DNA from 4 places in the Glutamicibacter sp. genome. Region 4 is predicted to be linked to each of the others. Evidence: riboswitches for the same ligand, from Rfam matches in the RefSeq annotation. Region 4 holds a riboswitch; each other region holds the start of a gene.
The links. Region 4 has a riboswitch for S-adenosylmethionine ahead of ACRDT3_RS08555 (acyl-CoA dehydrogenase family protein). Riboswitches for the same ligand answer to the same signal wherever they lie in the genome.

Region 1 (3,343 bases), on a different contig from region 4:
CCAGCCAGATCTTCAACGGACTCGATCTTCGAACCCTTGTCCACTACCAGGGCGGCCCATTCCGGCTGCGAGTACAGGGCGACGGTCTTGATCGGTGCATCGTTCGAACGGTTCAGCAGCGCTGCGGAGCCAGCTGTGGATCCGACATCGATCGCTCCTGCGCGAAGAGCCTCATTGGCCTTGTTGGAACCTGCGGACTGGATCCACTCGACATCAACGCCCTGTTCCTTGGCGGCCGCATCCAGCCATCCCTTTTCCTTGAGCACCAGGCTCAGCGGGTTGTACGTGGCAAAGTCGATCGACAGGGTCTGATCACCGGAGGCGGCCGTAGCGTTTTCGCCAGCGCAGCCGGTCAGGGCAACCGCGCCAACGAGCAAGGCGGCGGTGGACAGTGCAGTGCGGCGGGTGAAGCGGTGCAAGAGCATGGAAGATCCTAGAATTGTGCGTGCAAGCGGATGGGTAATTGGGCAAAGGCAATGGATCACTGAGGACCCAAGGCGTTCCCTAGATCAATGGTTGGTCGGGTCGACGCCGAGCAGGCGCAGCAGGTGCTGGCGATCTGCAACGAACTTCTCGTCGGTATGCCGGCGTGGATGCCCAGCGGGAATGGCCAGATCTTCGATGACGCCCGCTGCGCCGTTCTCAGCGCTTCGTCCCAGAACGATCACGCGGTCAGCCAAGGTCAAGGCCTCGTCCACATCATGGGTCACCATGAGTACCGTGGTGGGGAACGATGCGTGAATCGAGAGCAGCAGGTCCTGCATCTTCAAGCGGGTCAGGGCATCGAGCGCGCCGAAGGGCTCATCGAGAAGCAATACACCCGGGCGGCGGGCCAGTGCGCGAGCCAGCGAAACACGCTGGGCCATGCCTCCGGAGATCTCGCGCGGGCGCAGGCTGGCTGCATGGCTTAGCCCGGTCAGTTCGATCAATTCATCGATCAGCGCGTCACCGGAGCGCTTATCGGTTCCCGGCGCCAGGCCCAGTGAAATGTTCTGGCGAACCGAACGCCATGGCAGCAGCCGGGGCTCCTGGAAAGCAACGGCGCATAGCTCGTTGATGCCGTTGACCTCGCTGGCGCCGGTGCGGATGGCACCGGTAGAGGGGTGGTCCAAGCCCGAGACTGAACGCAGCAGCGTGGATTTTCCGCAGCCGCTGGCTCCAAGAATTGCCACAACTTGGCCCGCTGGAATTCGCAGGTTGATATCGGCTAGGACGGTGCGGCTTTCCTTCTTGGTGGTGAAGGTCCGGGACACGTTGCTGAACTGCACGTCCAGGGCACTTGAAGCTGAGGCGGCTGAAGCTGCCTCGGGCGCTGCAATGGTAAGAGCCATGTTCATCTCCATCGGTCCTGGCGGTAGCACCGGCCTGCGGAGCAAGAGCTCCGAAGGTGGTTGCTGCGGCGTCAAAGAGCCAGATCTCTCGGCCGCTCGGGATGGTTACTCATCTATTACAACGAGTCGAACGATTTGAACGCAAATCTCGCGTAATATGAAAAAATCTTCGACAACTACGTCACATTGCCCAGAAATTTCGTTATTTATTTTATTGAAGGTCGGTTTGGTCGACATTAGGCAAAACTTTGCAACTCATCTTCGGCAGGACGGGGGGTAGGCTGTGAAATTTGAGGATGGGCCCTTCGGGTTCTGAGGCGAAATGTGACTTCGTGGCTTGGAAACACCGGAATATTACCGTTACAAATGAATCACGACCCATCCAGAGCGGCTGAGAGATCTGGCTCCACGACGCCGCAGCAACCACCCGAAGAGCGGGACGGTGCTACCGCCAGGACCGATGGAAAGAATTGAGAACCCTGATGCCTATTGGTGAATCGCACAATGCCCTCGGGCTGGACTTCAATCAGCTCAGTGACCCTTCGCAGGTCACCGCGCTGGACCTGGACAAGTTTGAAGAACAGCTGCCGACTAGGCAATTGCTGAAAATCACCCCCGGACCAAGCGCGGACGAGCAGTACGACCGGCTGGCCGAAATCTTCCGCCCCGTTTTTGCGCAGATCGCCGCGACCGCCAAGGACCGCGACCTTAACCGCGTGCTTCCATTCGAGCAGGTAGGCCTGCTGAATCGCGAGCGTTTCGGCGCGCTGCGCCTTTCCGTTGCCGACGGGGGCTATGGTGCACGGCTGGTGGATGTCTTCCGCTTGCTCATCGAGCTTTCCGAGGCGGACTCCCACGTAGGCCAGCTGTGGCGCGCGCATATCGCATTCGTTGAGAACGTCTTGGCGCTGGATGACGAAGAACTGCGCAAGAAGTGGGTCGCTCGCATCGCTGCCGGGCAGATTATCGGCAACGCCTACACCGAACGCGGCGGCAACGCCCTGGGCACCTTGAACACCAAGGCCAGCGTCTTGGATGGACGCTGGGTGATCGACGGCGAAAAGTACTACTGCACCGGCACCATTTTCGCCGACTGGACCACCGTTGCAGTGGCCCACCCGGAGCTCGCCGGCCGCCAGATCGCTGTGGTCTCCACCCAGCGCAGCGGCGTCAAGATCCTCGACGACTGGGATGGATTCGGCCAAGGGCTCACCGGAACCGGTACCACCGAATTCCACCAGGTCCCGGTGGATTGCTTCATGCCGCAGCAGACCAATGACTCCGAAGCGGCGATCTTCCAGCTGGTGCTCATGGCCGTGCAGGCCGGCATCGCCCGCGCCGCACTGAACGACCTGCGCAGCGCGGTGCAGGCGCGCACGCGCATCTTCACCACCGGAACTGGGGTGCCGGTATACCAGGAACCCCAGGTCCTCCAGCTGGTGGGCGAAGTTTCCGCGGAGTCCTTCGCGGCCGATTCCGTGGTGATCGGCGCAGTCCTTGAAGTTGAAGCCGCCTTGGGCGATCCGGGACTGAACGACGAGGAACGCTACGCAGTATGCGAGCTGGCCGCCAACCGCGCGCAAACCGTGGTGCAGCCACTGGTCATCGGCGTGACCAGCAAGCTCTTCGACGCACTGGGCGCCTCTTCCACCAGAAGCGGCTGCAACCTGGACCGGCACTGGCGCAATGCGCGCACCATCGCCACGCATAACCCGGCGATCTACAAGGCGCGCATCGTCGGGGACTACGAGATCAATGGGGTCCAGCCGCAACGGCTGTCCGTCACCGGCGAAGACTCGACCCAGCGGGCCTGAGGGCCTGCGACGCAAACCAGCAACTTTTCACGATTACCGACCTATGGGGGCAAAGCCATGAGCGAGAACAAGCGCGAAATCCTATTCAACGCATTCGACATGAACTGCGTGGTGCACCAGTCGCCGGGCCTGTGGCGCCATCCTCAGGACAAGGCCTCGACCTACAACACCCTGGGCTACTGGACGCACCTGGCCAAG
Region 2 (3,343 bases), on a different contig from region 4:
CCTTTGGGCGCAATCTCAGCACGAATCATTTGCACCCGCTTTTCACTACGCGGCGTGACCAACTGCTCCGTGATGCCGTCACCACCCAGGGAGACACGGGGAGCCTGCTCCAGTCGGACCAGTTTCGTTTCTGGAACCTCGAAGAGGGTACCGACCTCCATGCCCAGCACTTCGCACAACCGCAAAAGGGTCGAAACCGAAGGGCTGGTCAGGTCGCGCTCGACACGTGAGAGGAAACCTTTGGTCAGTCCAGATAGCTCGGCGACCTGGTCAATGGTCATACGCTGGGTCTGGCGCACCCCGCGCAGCCTCGCGCCGATGTTGATCGCAGCACCGGTTGGTTCAACTGGCAAGGTTTTCATCGTTTGGCTCCATCGACGTTTTTTGCAGCAGCAACAACTGCAACCACTTTGGCTTCAAGGCCTGCGGGGCAAGTTTACCAATGGTAAACACACGGCGCCCCTACCGCGGACCCACCACGGTCACTAGACTCTGTCCATGGACAGCACCAAGGACAAGCTCTGCGGGTACCTGAACGACGCACGCGAGAATGCGATCTTCAAGGCAGAAGGCCTCGCCGAGCACCTGGCCCGCACCCCGCTCACCCCTACTGGCACCCATATTCTGGGTGTACTGCACCATCTGGCGATCAATGAATACGAATATTTCGGCACCTGCCTCAAGCGCAAGGCCGATGACCGCTACGTTCGCGAGTTCATAGCACCGCATGATCCCGACGCGGATTTCCTTCCGCCAGCAGACATGCGTGCCCAACAGCTGATCGGCCTCTATCGGAAAGCCATCGCCTTCGCGGATGCGGCCATCAGCACCCTGCCCCTGGACTGCCCCGTGGAGGTGCCGTGGTGGGGGCCAGCCGGGAATACCACCTTGGATCACCTGCTCATCCATGCGCTCGCCGAGACCTCCAGGCATGCAGGGCATTTGGATATTATTCGCGAGCAGCTCGATGGCCGCGCTGGCTGGACCGCGCAACTGGATTTGCTGCCCGACTACACCGCTGGGCAATGGGCCGAACAACGCGAGAAGCTGCAGCAACTGGCCAATGCCTTTGCCCCGGGCAGCTGACCCGCAGTCATATTACGCATTGGGACTTCACCGGGCCCGACCGGCGGCGGTACCATCGGAAATGTTGCTTCACGAGACGCGGCGCCAAGCTCCGACTGGCCGCGCACCAACCCCAAGTTCATGGGTGGTTCGGATGAGGAAGCGGTCCGCGCATCAACAGGTGCACGGGCAAGAGCTCGCAAGAGAGTTGACCTCCCATGGCATATCCGATTCTGCCCGTCATCGACCGCCAGACCGGCCAGGTGCAGTTCAAGGCCGAAGGCCGCTGGCGCACCCGCTACGTTGCAGATCCACTCAGGCTTGAACGGCTCATTGCTCGTTGTGCCCGCCGTCCGACCTTCGATCCGGCCACTTCTGAATTGCTGCTGGTGGTGCCGGTAGCCGGAGATCCTGCGGGCAAGCGATTTGCTTTTAGTCTTGCCAAATTCCCAAGTGCAGGAGCCCTGACTAAACTGGGTAGTTGATCCGATCCACGGGTTTCATTGGGAAACTCCACGTTCCAGGAGAGTCATCTTCGCGATGTCACAGCACTCAGCAACCGAACCTACCAAAGCGCAGATCCAGCGATGGCGCAAGTATCTCGCTGATGAAGTCGCCGAAGGCTCCATCTACCGGGCCCTGGCGGAAAAGAAAAGCGGGCAGGAACGGCAAATCCTGCTGGGCCTGGCAGAGGCGGAAGCGCGCCACGAATCCCACTGGCGCGTCCTGCTCGGCGAACATGTCAAGGAAGTCCGCCCGTCGCTGCGGCGCACGATGCTGCGTTTCCTGGCATTGCATTTCGGTTCGGTCTTCGTCCTGGCTATGACCCAGCGCTCCGAGAGCAGTTCGCCCTACCGCGACGACAAGGACGCCACCGCGCAGATGGCGGCCGACGAACAGGTCCACGAAGAAGTCGTGCGCGCACTAGCTACAGCAGGCCGGGCGCGCCTTTCGGGCAACTTCCGTGCTGCGGTCTTCGGCGCCAACGACGGGCTGGTTTCCAATCTGGCGCTGATCATGGGTATCGGCGCGACCGGTGTTTCAGCGACTTTCGTGCTGTTCTCCGGTGTTGCCGGATTGCTGGCCGGTGCACTGTCAATGGCAGCTGGCGAATATGTTTCGGTGCGTTCCCAGCGCGAGCTGCTGACCGCTTCACGTCCAACCCAGGTCACGCTGACCGCGGCCCCGAACCTTGATCTGGACGCCAACGAGCTGCTGCTGATCTATAAGGCCCGCGGCATGAGCGATGAAGATGCCGAGCACCGGGCCGCAGAACGCATGGGCCTGTTCACCTGCGATTGCAACCCCGACTTCTCGTTGAACCCCGAAGGCCGCGGCGAAGAACTTGAGAAGGAGCACCAGGAACTGGGGTCGGCCACCGGCGCGGCGGCCACCTCGTTCATCCTCTTCGCTTCCGGCGCTGTGGTGCCGATCCTGCCATATGTCCTTGGCCTGTCCGGCATGACCGCGATCATCGTCTCGGTAGTCCTGGTGGGCTTGGCCCTGATGATCACCGGCGGGATCGTGGGCCTGCTCTCCGGGGCCTCCCCACTCAAACGCGGCCTGCGCCAGCTAGCCATCGGCTGGGGCGCAGCGGCCATAACCTACTGCTTGGGCCTGATCTTCGACGTCAGCATCAGCTAGTCGGCCGGTACGAACCGAATGCCGGTACAGCTTTGACTGTACCGGCATTTTCCATGCCGTGATCTAGCTGTCCTCCGGCCGCCGAGTACGCCGGCGCAGGGTTTCCATGGACTGGATGAACGCCATCGCTTCTTCGGCGGTTTCCACCAGAGCAATCTTCTGCTCCATGACACGTTCCTTGGCCAAGGCCTGAAGCAGCGGCCAAGCAGGCAGATCCCTGGTCCAATAGTCCTTGCCAACCAGCACCATCGGCACCACGCGGGCACCGGTGGCGTAGTAGTTTTCACAGGCATCCTGGAAGATTTCCTGCACCGTGCCAGCGGCCCCGGGCAGAACTATCAGCCCGCCGTTGGACTGTTCCAGCAAAATCGCTTCACGAATGGAATTGGTAAAGAACTTGGCAATCTGGGTGGCAAACAGATTCGGCGGCTCGTGACCGTAGAACCAGGTTGGCACGCCTAAGGACTGCCGCTGGCTGGGGAAACGCTCCTTCACCATCAGCGCAGTTCTCGCCCAGCCGGTGCGCTGATGAATCGCATCCGGCGCTTCAGCCAGCATCTGCAATGCCGTAGCAACATCTCCTTGCCCGTAGTCGGCCATCCACGCACCGGCATTGGCGGCTTCCATCGCGCCA
Region 3 (3,343 bases), on a different contig from region 4:
TCATTGGTGTCAACCGTGGCGCCGGGGCCAACAAATTCTTCCCACCAGCCGGCGCTTTGCGAATCGCCTTGCGCAACGTGGGCGTCACCGGTGAGCGCATGCATCACCAGCACCGCGTTGGAGCCATCAGCTGCCAGCGTCCCCCATGTTTCATAGGCCAGCACCACGTCTGGAAGGAATCCGCCAAATTCAAAGCGGTGCTCCCCCACGGAACTACGACGCAAAATGCCGTCTTGCCCGCCGGCGAGCTCTTCGGCGCGCAGAGTATCTTCGGTAGTCACAATGGATGCCATGCCTAGAGGGTTTCCTGCAGTTCCTTGTTCCCAAGGGCACCAACAGCTTGGAAGCCCAGTTCCAGATCGGCCAGAATGTCCTTGATGTTCTCCAGTCCGACGCTCAGCCGCACCAGTCCCGGGCTCACGCCGGCCGCAACCTGCTCCGCTTCGGAGAGCTGGGCGTGGGTGGTGGAGGCCGGGTGGATGACCAGCGAGCGCACGTCGCCAATGTTCGCGACATTGGAGTGCAATACCAGTGCGTCCACGAAGGCCTGGCCGGCTTCCGAGCCGCCGGCCAGTTCGAAGGCGATGATCGAGCCAGCGCCCTGATCGCTGTACTTCTGCGCACGCTCATGCCAAGGCGAAGACTTCAGGCCTGCGTAAGCGACCTTCTGCACTTCCTCGCGGGCTTCGAGCCAGTTGGCAACTTCAACGGCATTCTGACCGTGGCGCTCAATGCGCAGCGACAAGGTTTCCAGACCCTGCGCGATCAAGAACGCGTTGAATGGCGCAACCGAGGAACCCAAATCGCGCAGCAACTGCACGCGGGCCTTGAGGATGTAGGCAAGATTGGCGCCTAGGATGCCGTTGACACCCAGGTCGCGGGCGAAGACCAGGCCGTTGTAGGACTCGTCCGGGGTGTTGAAGCCCGGGAAGCGTGCGGCGTCCTGGGCGAAGTCGAAGTTGCCCGAGTCCACGATGACACCGGCAATGGCATTGCCGTGGCCGCCAAGGAACTTGGTGGCCGAGTGGATCACGATATCCGCGCCCCACTCGATTGGGCGGATCAGGTACGGCGTGGCCAGGGTGTTGTCCACCAGCAGCGGCACACCGGCTTCGTGGGCGATCTCCGAAATGCCCTCGATATTCAGGACATCCTGTCGCGGGTTGGAGATGCTTTCGCCGAAGAAGGCCTTGGTGTTCGGGCGAACCGCGGCACGCCAATCGTCCAGGTTATCCGGGTCGGAGACGAAGCTGACCTCAATGCCCAGGCGCTTCAGCGTGTGCTTGAGCAGGTTCTGGGTTCCGCCATACAGGCTCGGGCTGGCAACCAGGTGGTCGCCGGCTTCCGCCAAGTTCAGGATGGCCAGGGTGGTGGCAGCCTGTCCCGAAGAGAGCAGCAGTGCGCCTACGCCGCCTTCCAGGTCAGCGATGCGGGTTTCCACCGCGTCGGTGGTGGGGTTGCCGATACGGGTGTAGATCGGTTCCAGTTCCTGCAGCGCGAAACGTGCAGCAGCGCTCTGGGCGCTTGGGAAGACGAAGGAAGTGGTTTGGAAAATCGGGAGAGCACGTGCTCCGGTAGTCGGATCCGGGGTCTGGCCGGAGTGGATCTGACGGGTTTCAAATGACCAGTTGTTGCTCATGGTTTCCTCCAAATAGCGTTTCATGACTATGGGGGTACGCCGCTGAAAAGACACCGACAGGAAGCACCGTATCGTGACGACTTCCAGGGGGTAACCCGCGCTTGTCCTTGATGCCTTGTGCATTCAAGGGCCAGGTCTTCACCCGGGGCACCCCACCGCGGTTGGAGGGTTGCCGCCCAGTAAGCCGGGGCTTGTTACTGGGACTCATGACCTGCTACCAGTTTGCCCGAAAACCGAAGATCTTTGCAACGCCAGGGCCGGACAGTGGACTCAATCGGTCATATTTCGCGAATACTGCAGGTTCATCGCAGAGTATTCGATAGCATCCGTCCACTTAGGCAACCCTAAGTAGAGACTCGCATCACATGTTGCCATGATGGGCACATGATGAGGCTAGATCACGTAAGTTATGCATGCGGCCCGGACGGGCTGTTGCCAACCGCTGAAAGAATCTCCGAGTCCTTGGGACTGGAATTCGTCAAGGGAGGCGTGCATCCACGATTCGGAACACGCAATGTCATCTTCCCGCTCAAGCACGGCCAGTACCTTGAGGTGGTTGAAGTCCTGAACCACCCGGCCAGCGACAAGGCGCCCTTCGGGCAGGCAGTTCGCGCCCGTTCGGAGCTCGGTGGCGGCTGGATGGGCTGGTGCGTCTCGGTGGAGGATCTGTCCAGTGCCGAAGATCGCTTGGGCCGCAAGTCAGTGCCGGGCAACCGAAAGTTCCCTGATGGCCGCGAACTGACCTGGCAGCAAATTGGCATCAAGGGCCTGATCGCCGATCCACAGTGCCCGTACCTGATTTCCTGGGATGAAGGATCCGAGGAGCTGCATCCTTCCAAGGCGCTGGAACCTGCCGGCGCCATCAGCCAGATCGCCATCGCCGGCTCGCGTGAACGGGTGCTGGATTGGCTGGGCCAACCGCAGAACGTCAATTTGGGCGCTGTCACCATGCAATATGAAGCGCCGAATGGCACTCCGGGCATCATGTCGGTAACCTTTGAAACCGAGTCCGGCACCGTGGTGCTGTAGGACGTTCTGGAGCGAATGCAAGTAGGCGGGGACAATGGCGTCCCCACCTACTTTCTTTTCGTTAAGACCGGTCCAAGCGTTTTCCCAGGACCACGACCTGCTGGTCTTCGAAACCCAGGCGTTCATAGAAGTCGATGACGGCAGAGTTTTCCCCGCGGACCATGAGCTGCACCTTGGGCACGCCACGATCCCGCAGCCACATGACCGCAGCCTCCACCAGGGCCCTTCCCAGACCGCTGCCCTGCCTGCATGGATCCACCGCAACATAGTAGAGCCAGCCCCGGTGCCCGTCATGGCCAGCCATCGCAGTAGCCACGAGCCGATCGTTCTCAACGATGGCCAGCACCGTAGAAGTAGGCTCGGCCAAAGCCCGACGGGCGTCGGCGAGCGCATCGTTCCACGGACGGGTCAGCCCAGTGGCTTCCCACAATTCAACTGCTTGGCGGAGGTACTTCTCGCTCAGCACGGTAATCTGCATTGGCTCAGCCTATCGGCGTTACTGGCCGATTCCGATGGCGGGCCCGACCAGGGCGTATCCGACGAAGCCGATGGCGTCGAGCAGGAAGTGCGCGATGACCAGCGGCATCACCCGCCCGTATTTCTGGTACACCCAGCCGAAGACGATGCCCATGAGCATATTGCCGATCATCGGCCCCACGCCCTGGTAGAGGTGGT
Region 4 (3,343 bases):
TACTTGAAGCGGGTATCGAAATCGATCAGGTCTTCCTCTGCCACAATCGCATCGGTGAAGGTGGAGGTGCCGGTACCCGTGGTGCGCTGACCGAAGCCATCCCAGTCATCGGCCAAGTCGACTCCGGGCTGGTGGCGGTTGACCGCGGCGATCACCCGCTTTCCGGTGTCGGTGCGCTCGGCGTAGGTGTCCAGCCAGTCGGCGAAGATCGAGCCGGTGGAGTAGTACTTGGTGCCGTTGATCCTGAATCCGCCCTCGCCATCAGGACTGACCTTGGTGATTACCTCCCCCACCTTCACGGCGCCTACCTCGGTCCAGGAGTTGCCCACCAGCTCGCCGGCAGCGAAGCGGGCCAGCCACTTGTCGCGTCCCGGGCCTGGGGCAGCCACCAGCCGGTCTTCGACGAAGGCGAAGTGCGCGCGCAGCGCCTGGGCAATATTGGAATCAGCTGCCGCGAGATCCACGAACAGTTCGAAGAGTTCGGGCAGAGTTGCGCCGGAACCCCCGTGCGATTCTGGAACCCTAACCGCGCCAAATCCGGCGGCAGCCAGGTCCGCGACCGCCTGGTAGGGCAATTCGCCGGTGCGGTCGCGTTCGGCGGCGCTGGCTGCGATCTGTTCGAGGATCGGGGCGAAACGGGCTTTGAGCTGGCTCAGTCGATTACCAGCAGCAAGTACGGTCATCTGTTGTTCCTATCGGTGGTTCTGGTTTAGGTGTAGAGCGAGAGCGGCTGAGATTCCCCGCGCAAGAAGTAGGCGCCGACCTCGATTTTCTTGTAGTCCACTGGGTCGTGCAGCGAGTGGGTGCGCACATTTCGCCAGTACAGGTCCAAGCCCACGGAATTCGCGGTTGACGATGAGCCGGTGACTTCGAAAATCCGGTTGGCTACTTCAACGCCAACCTCCGTGGAGACCACCTTCGCTTCGGCGATGTCCACGGCCAGCGCCGCACGCTCAGCCTGGGTGACGTGCGCGCCCTTGGACAGCAGTGCATCGAATTTGCGTCCCAGCTTCTCGGCCAACGCCGCCACCGCGGCGGTGCGCGCCTTGAGCTCTCCGACGGTGCGCTGGAAAATCGGATCCTGCGAGTAGGTCTCTGCCTGCGAGAACAGCCAGGCATTCTTGCGGCCCAGCAAGATCTGCTTGCCGCGGGCCAATGCACCTTCGGCGATCCCTAGGTAGAAGTTGGCAAACGCCAGCTGGATGCCTGGGGTGAGCAAGGTGGAGACCGGCTCATCGGTGACGAATCCGAGCAAGTCTCCGGCTTCAAGCCGCACGTTGTGGTAGTTCAGGGAATTCGAGGCGCTGAGCCGCTGGCCCAGGTAGTCCCAGTCATCAACGATTTCCAGGCCCTCGATATCCCGTGGCAAGACGAACGCAAGAATCTGGCCATCATAGTCGCCGCCCTCCACCAGGGCATTGATGACAATGACCTCGCCGACGCCGGAACCCGTGGAGAAACGCTTGACCCCATTCAGCCGGTAGCCATCGCCGTCCGCAGTGAGCCGCAAATCAGGGTCAACGGGGTTCACCGAGTCGCCCCAAAGCCAGCCGCCCTGCACGGTTCGCTTCCACCAGGCAGCTTGGGATTCAACCGGTGCGTAGAACGCGATGCCGGACTGGTTGATGTAGTGGTATGCCAGCAGCTGCGAGATGGAGCCATCGGCCGCGGCAAGGATGCGCACTACTTCGAAGGCTGTTTCCCAATGGGCTCCTGCTCCCCCGAATTCTGCGGGGACCAGCAGGTTCAGCAGTCCTGCTTCGCGCAGCTGCCGTACTTCGGCGAAAGGCTGCTCGTTCTTGCGGTCGCGATCCAGCGCGTCTGCGGCCAGGTTGCTTGCCAATTGTTCGGCCACTGCGCGCCAGTTGGCCAGTTCGGCGTTGTCGGCGTTCCCGGTGTAGGGAACTCTCGGCAGTTCGGTGCTCAGTACAGTCATCTTCTTCTCCCTGTCAGTTGCGGGTTCCGAAGGACGCAGAAAGTCTGCGGATCCATCGATCCTGGCGGTAGCACTACCTGTGGAATACAGGCTTGCTGCGGCGTCTCGGAGCCAGGTCTCTCAGCCGCTCTGGATGGGTTGTGCTCTGAGTCAAGCATCCTCGGACAGGGTGTGGAAAGGGTTTTGTCATACGGAGGAACCGAAGGACAAACTACGTCATCTTCGACCCATCGGACATGTCCAAACCCCGGCGGATGTGCTTCATATGACCTTCTTATTACGTCACTGCCTATCCGAAACCCAAGTCCACGGCGCTTTTTGCGAGCGCGGATGGTCAGCTCCCTTGGGACGATTGGTTAAAAGCGCGATTGATAGAATGGCTTTTCAAGAAGGCCTCGCAGAACGGACGGCAAGTGGATCCAGTAAGTGTCATTGCGTTCATTTTCGGGTTGCTGATCATAACTTTGGTGGCAGGATTTCTCGCGCCGATGGCGCGGGACCGCAAGCTTGCTCGCAATGCGGCGATCGGCATCAGGACGCGCCACACCTTGGCCAGCGACGATGCATGGCTTGCCGGGCATCAGCAGGCTGCTCCGCTGGTTGCCGCTGCCTCGTGGGCTGGCTGGGCGGCGCTGGCCATCGCCGCAGTTCTCGGCGCATTGGGCCAATTGGCTCTCTCCTTCGCCGCGACCGGTGCCGGCTACCTCGCGGTCATCACCCTGCTGATAGTTTCGGCTTCTCACGCGAATAAGGCTGCGCGCAGCATCTAGGCTGCCCGCCGTAGCCACTCCAATACTGCTTAAAGAAACGGATCGCCCCATCAACCGATGGTGCGATCCGTTTCTTGCGCGGTGGGCATGCTGCTACAGCAGCACGGATCCGAGGATCAGTACGGTCACAAATGCCGCGGTGCCCTGGATGGCGGTCGCCACGCTCAAGGTCTTGTACGCGGTGATGACCGGAATCCGGCTGAGTTGCGAAACAACCCAGAAGTACGAGTCGTTTGCATGCGAAACAACCATTGCACCGGCACCGACAGCCAGCACGGTAAGCACCATGCCCAGCTGCGAATCCAAGCCAAGCGAACCGAGCATCGGGGCGACCAGAGCAGAAGTGGTCACCATTGAAACGGTGGACGAGCCCTGCGCGGACTTCAGCGCAGCAGCGATCAAGAATGGCACGGCCAGGCCCAAGCCCAGTCCGCTGAGTGAATCGGAAAGGATCGTGGTCAGGTCCGAAGCGGCCAGTACCGCGCCGAAGCCAGCGCCGGCGCCTGTGATCAGCAAGATCGGAGCGGCGGTGCGCACCGCTTCATTCATCTGCTCATTGAAGACCGACAGCTTGTTGCCACCGCGCAACAGGAAGGTCGCGGCAAACAGGCCGAAGATCAGCGCGATAACCGGAGTA

Region 1: linked by a shared signal. The riboswitch ahead of ACRDT3_RS15985 (acyl-CoA dehydrogenase family protein) and the one ahead of ACRDT3_RS08555 (acyl-CoA dehydrogenase family protein) in region 4 are both predicted to bind S-adenosylmethionine.
Region 2: linked by a shared signal. The riboswitch ahead of ACRDT3_RS11020 (hypothetical protein) and the one ahead of ACRDT3_RS08555 (acyl-CoA dehydrogenase family protein) in region 4 are both predicted to bind S-adenosylmethionine.
Region 3: linked by a shared signal. The riboswitch ahead of ACRDT3_RS03015 (bifunctional o-acetylhomoserine/o-acetylserine sulfhydrylase) and the one ahead of ACRDT3_RS08555 (acyl-CoA dehydrogenase family protein) in region 4 are both predicted to bind S-adenosylmethionine.

The regions. Positions count from the first base shown of each region.
Region 1 covers NZ_JBOGEG010000035.1:34,312-37,654, forward strand. Annotated here, with positions in the region: gene ACRDT3_RS15975 (aliphatic sulfonate ABC transporter substrate-binding protein) at 1-425, opposite strand, end outside; gene ACRDT3_RS15980 (ABC transporter ATP-binding protein) at 510-1,331, opposite strand; SAM riboswitch class I at 1,337-1,439, opposite strand; SAM riboswitch class I at 1,707-1,798, shown strand; gene ACRDT3_RS15985 (acyl-CoA dehydrogenase family protein) at 1,814-3,145, shown strand; gene ACRDT3_RS15990 (LLM class flavin-dependent oxidoreductase) at 3,203-3,343, shown strand, end outside.
Region 2 covers NZ_JBOGEG010000016.1:54,438-57,780, forward strand. Annotated here, with positions in the region: gene ACRDT3_RS11010 (helix-turn-helix domain-containing protein) at 1-362, opposite strand, end outside; gene ACRDT3_RS11015 (DinB family protein) at 499-1,086, shown strand; SAM riboswitch class IV at 1,154-1,267, shown strand; gene ACRDT3_RS11020 (hypothetical protein) at 1,284-1,550, shown strand; gene ACRDT3_RS11025 (VIT1/CCC1 transporter family protein) at 1,606-2,709, shown strand; gene ACRDT3_RS11030 (LOG family protein) at 2,773-3,343, opposite strand, start outside.
Region 3 covers NZ_JBOGEG010000002.1:199,874-203,216, reverse strand. Annotated here, with positions in the region: gene metX (homoserine O-acetyltransferase MetX) at 1-293, opposite strand, end outside; gene ACRDT3_RS03015 (bifunctional o-acetylhomoserine/o-acetylserine sulfhydrylase) at 296-1,639, opposite strand; SAM riboswitch class IV at 1,732-1,851, opposite strand; gene ACRDT3_RS03010 (VOC family protein) at 2,024-2,668, shown strand; gene ACRDT3_RS03005 (GNAT family acetyltransferase) at 2,730-3,146, opposite strand; gene ACRDT3_RS03000 (CPBP family intramembrane glutamic endopeptidase) at 3,165-3,343, opposite strand, start outside.
Region 4 covers NZ_JBOGEG010000010.1:67,031-70,373, forward strand. Annotated here, with positions in the region: gene ACRDT3_RS08550 (acyl-CoA dehydrogenase family protein) at 1-683, opposite strand, end outside; gene ACRDT3_RS08555 (acyl-CoA dehydrogenase family protein) at 710-1,936, opposite strand; SAM riboswitch class I at 1,986-2,076, opposite strand; gene ACRDT3_RS08560 (SdpI family protein) at 2,350-2,706, shown strand; gene ACRDT3_RS08565 (GntP family permease) at 2,800-3,343, opposite strand, start outside.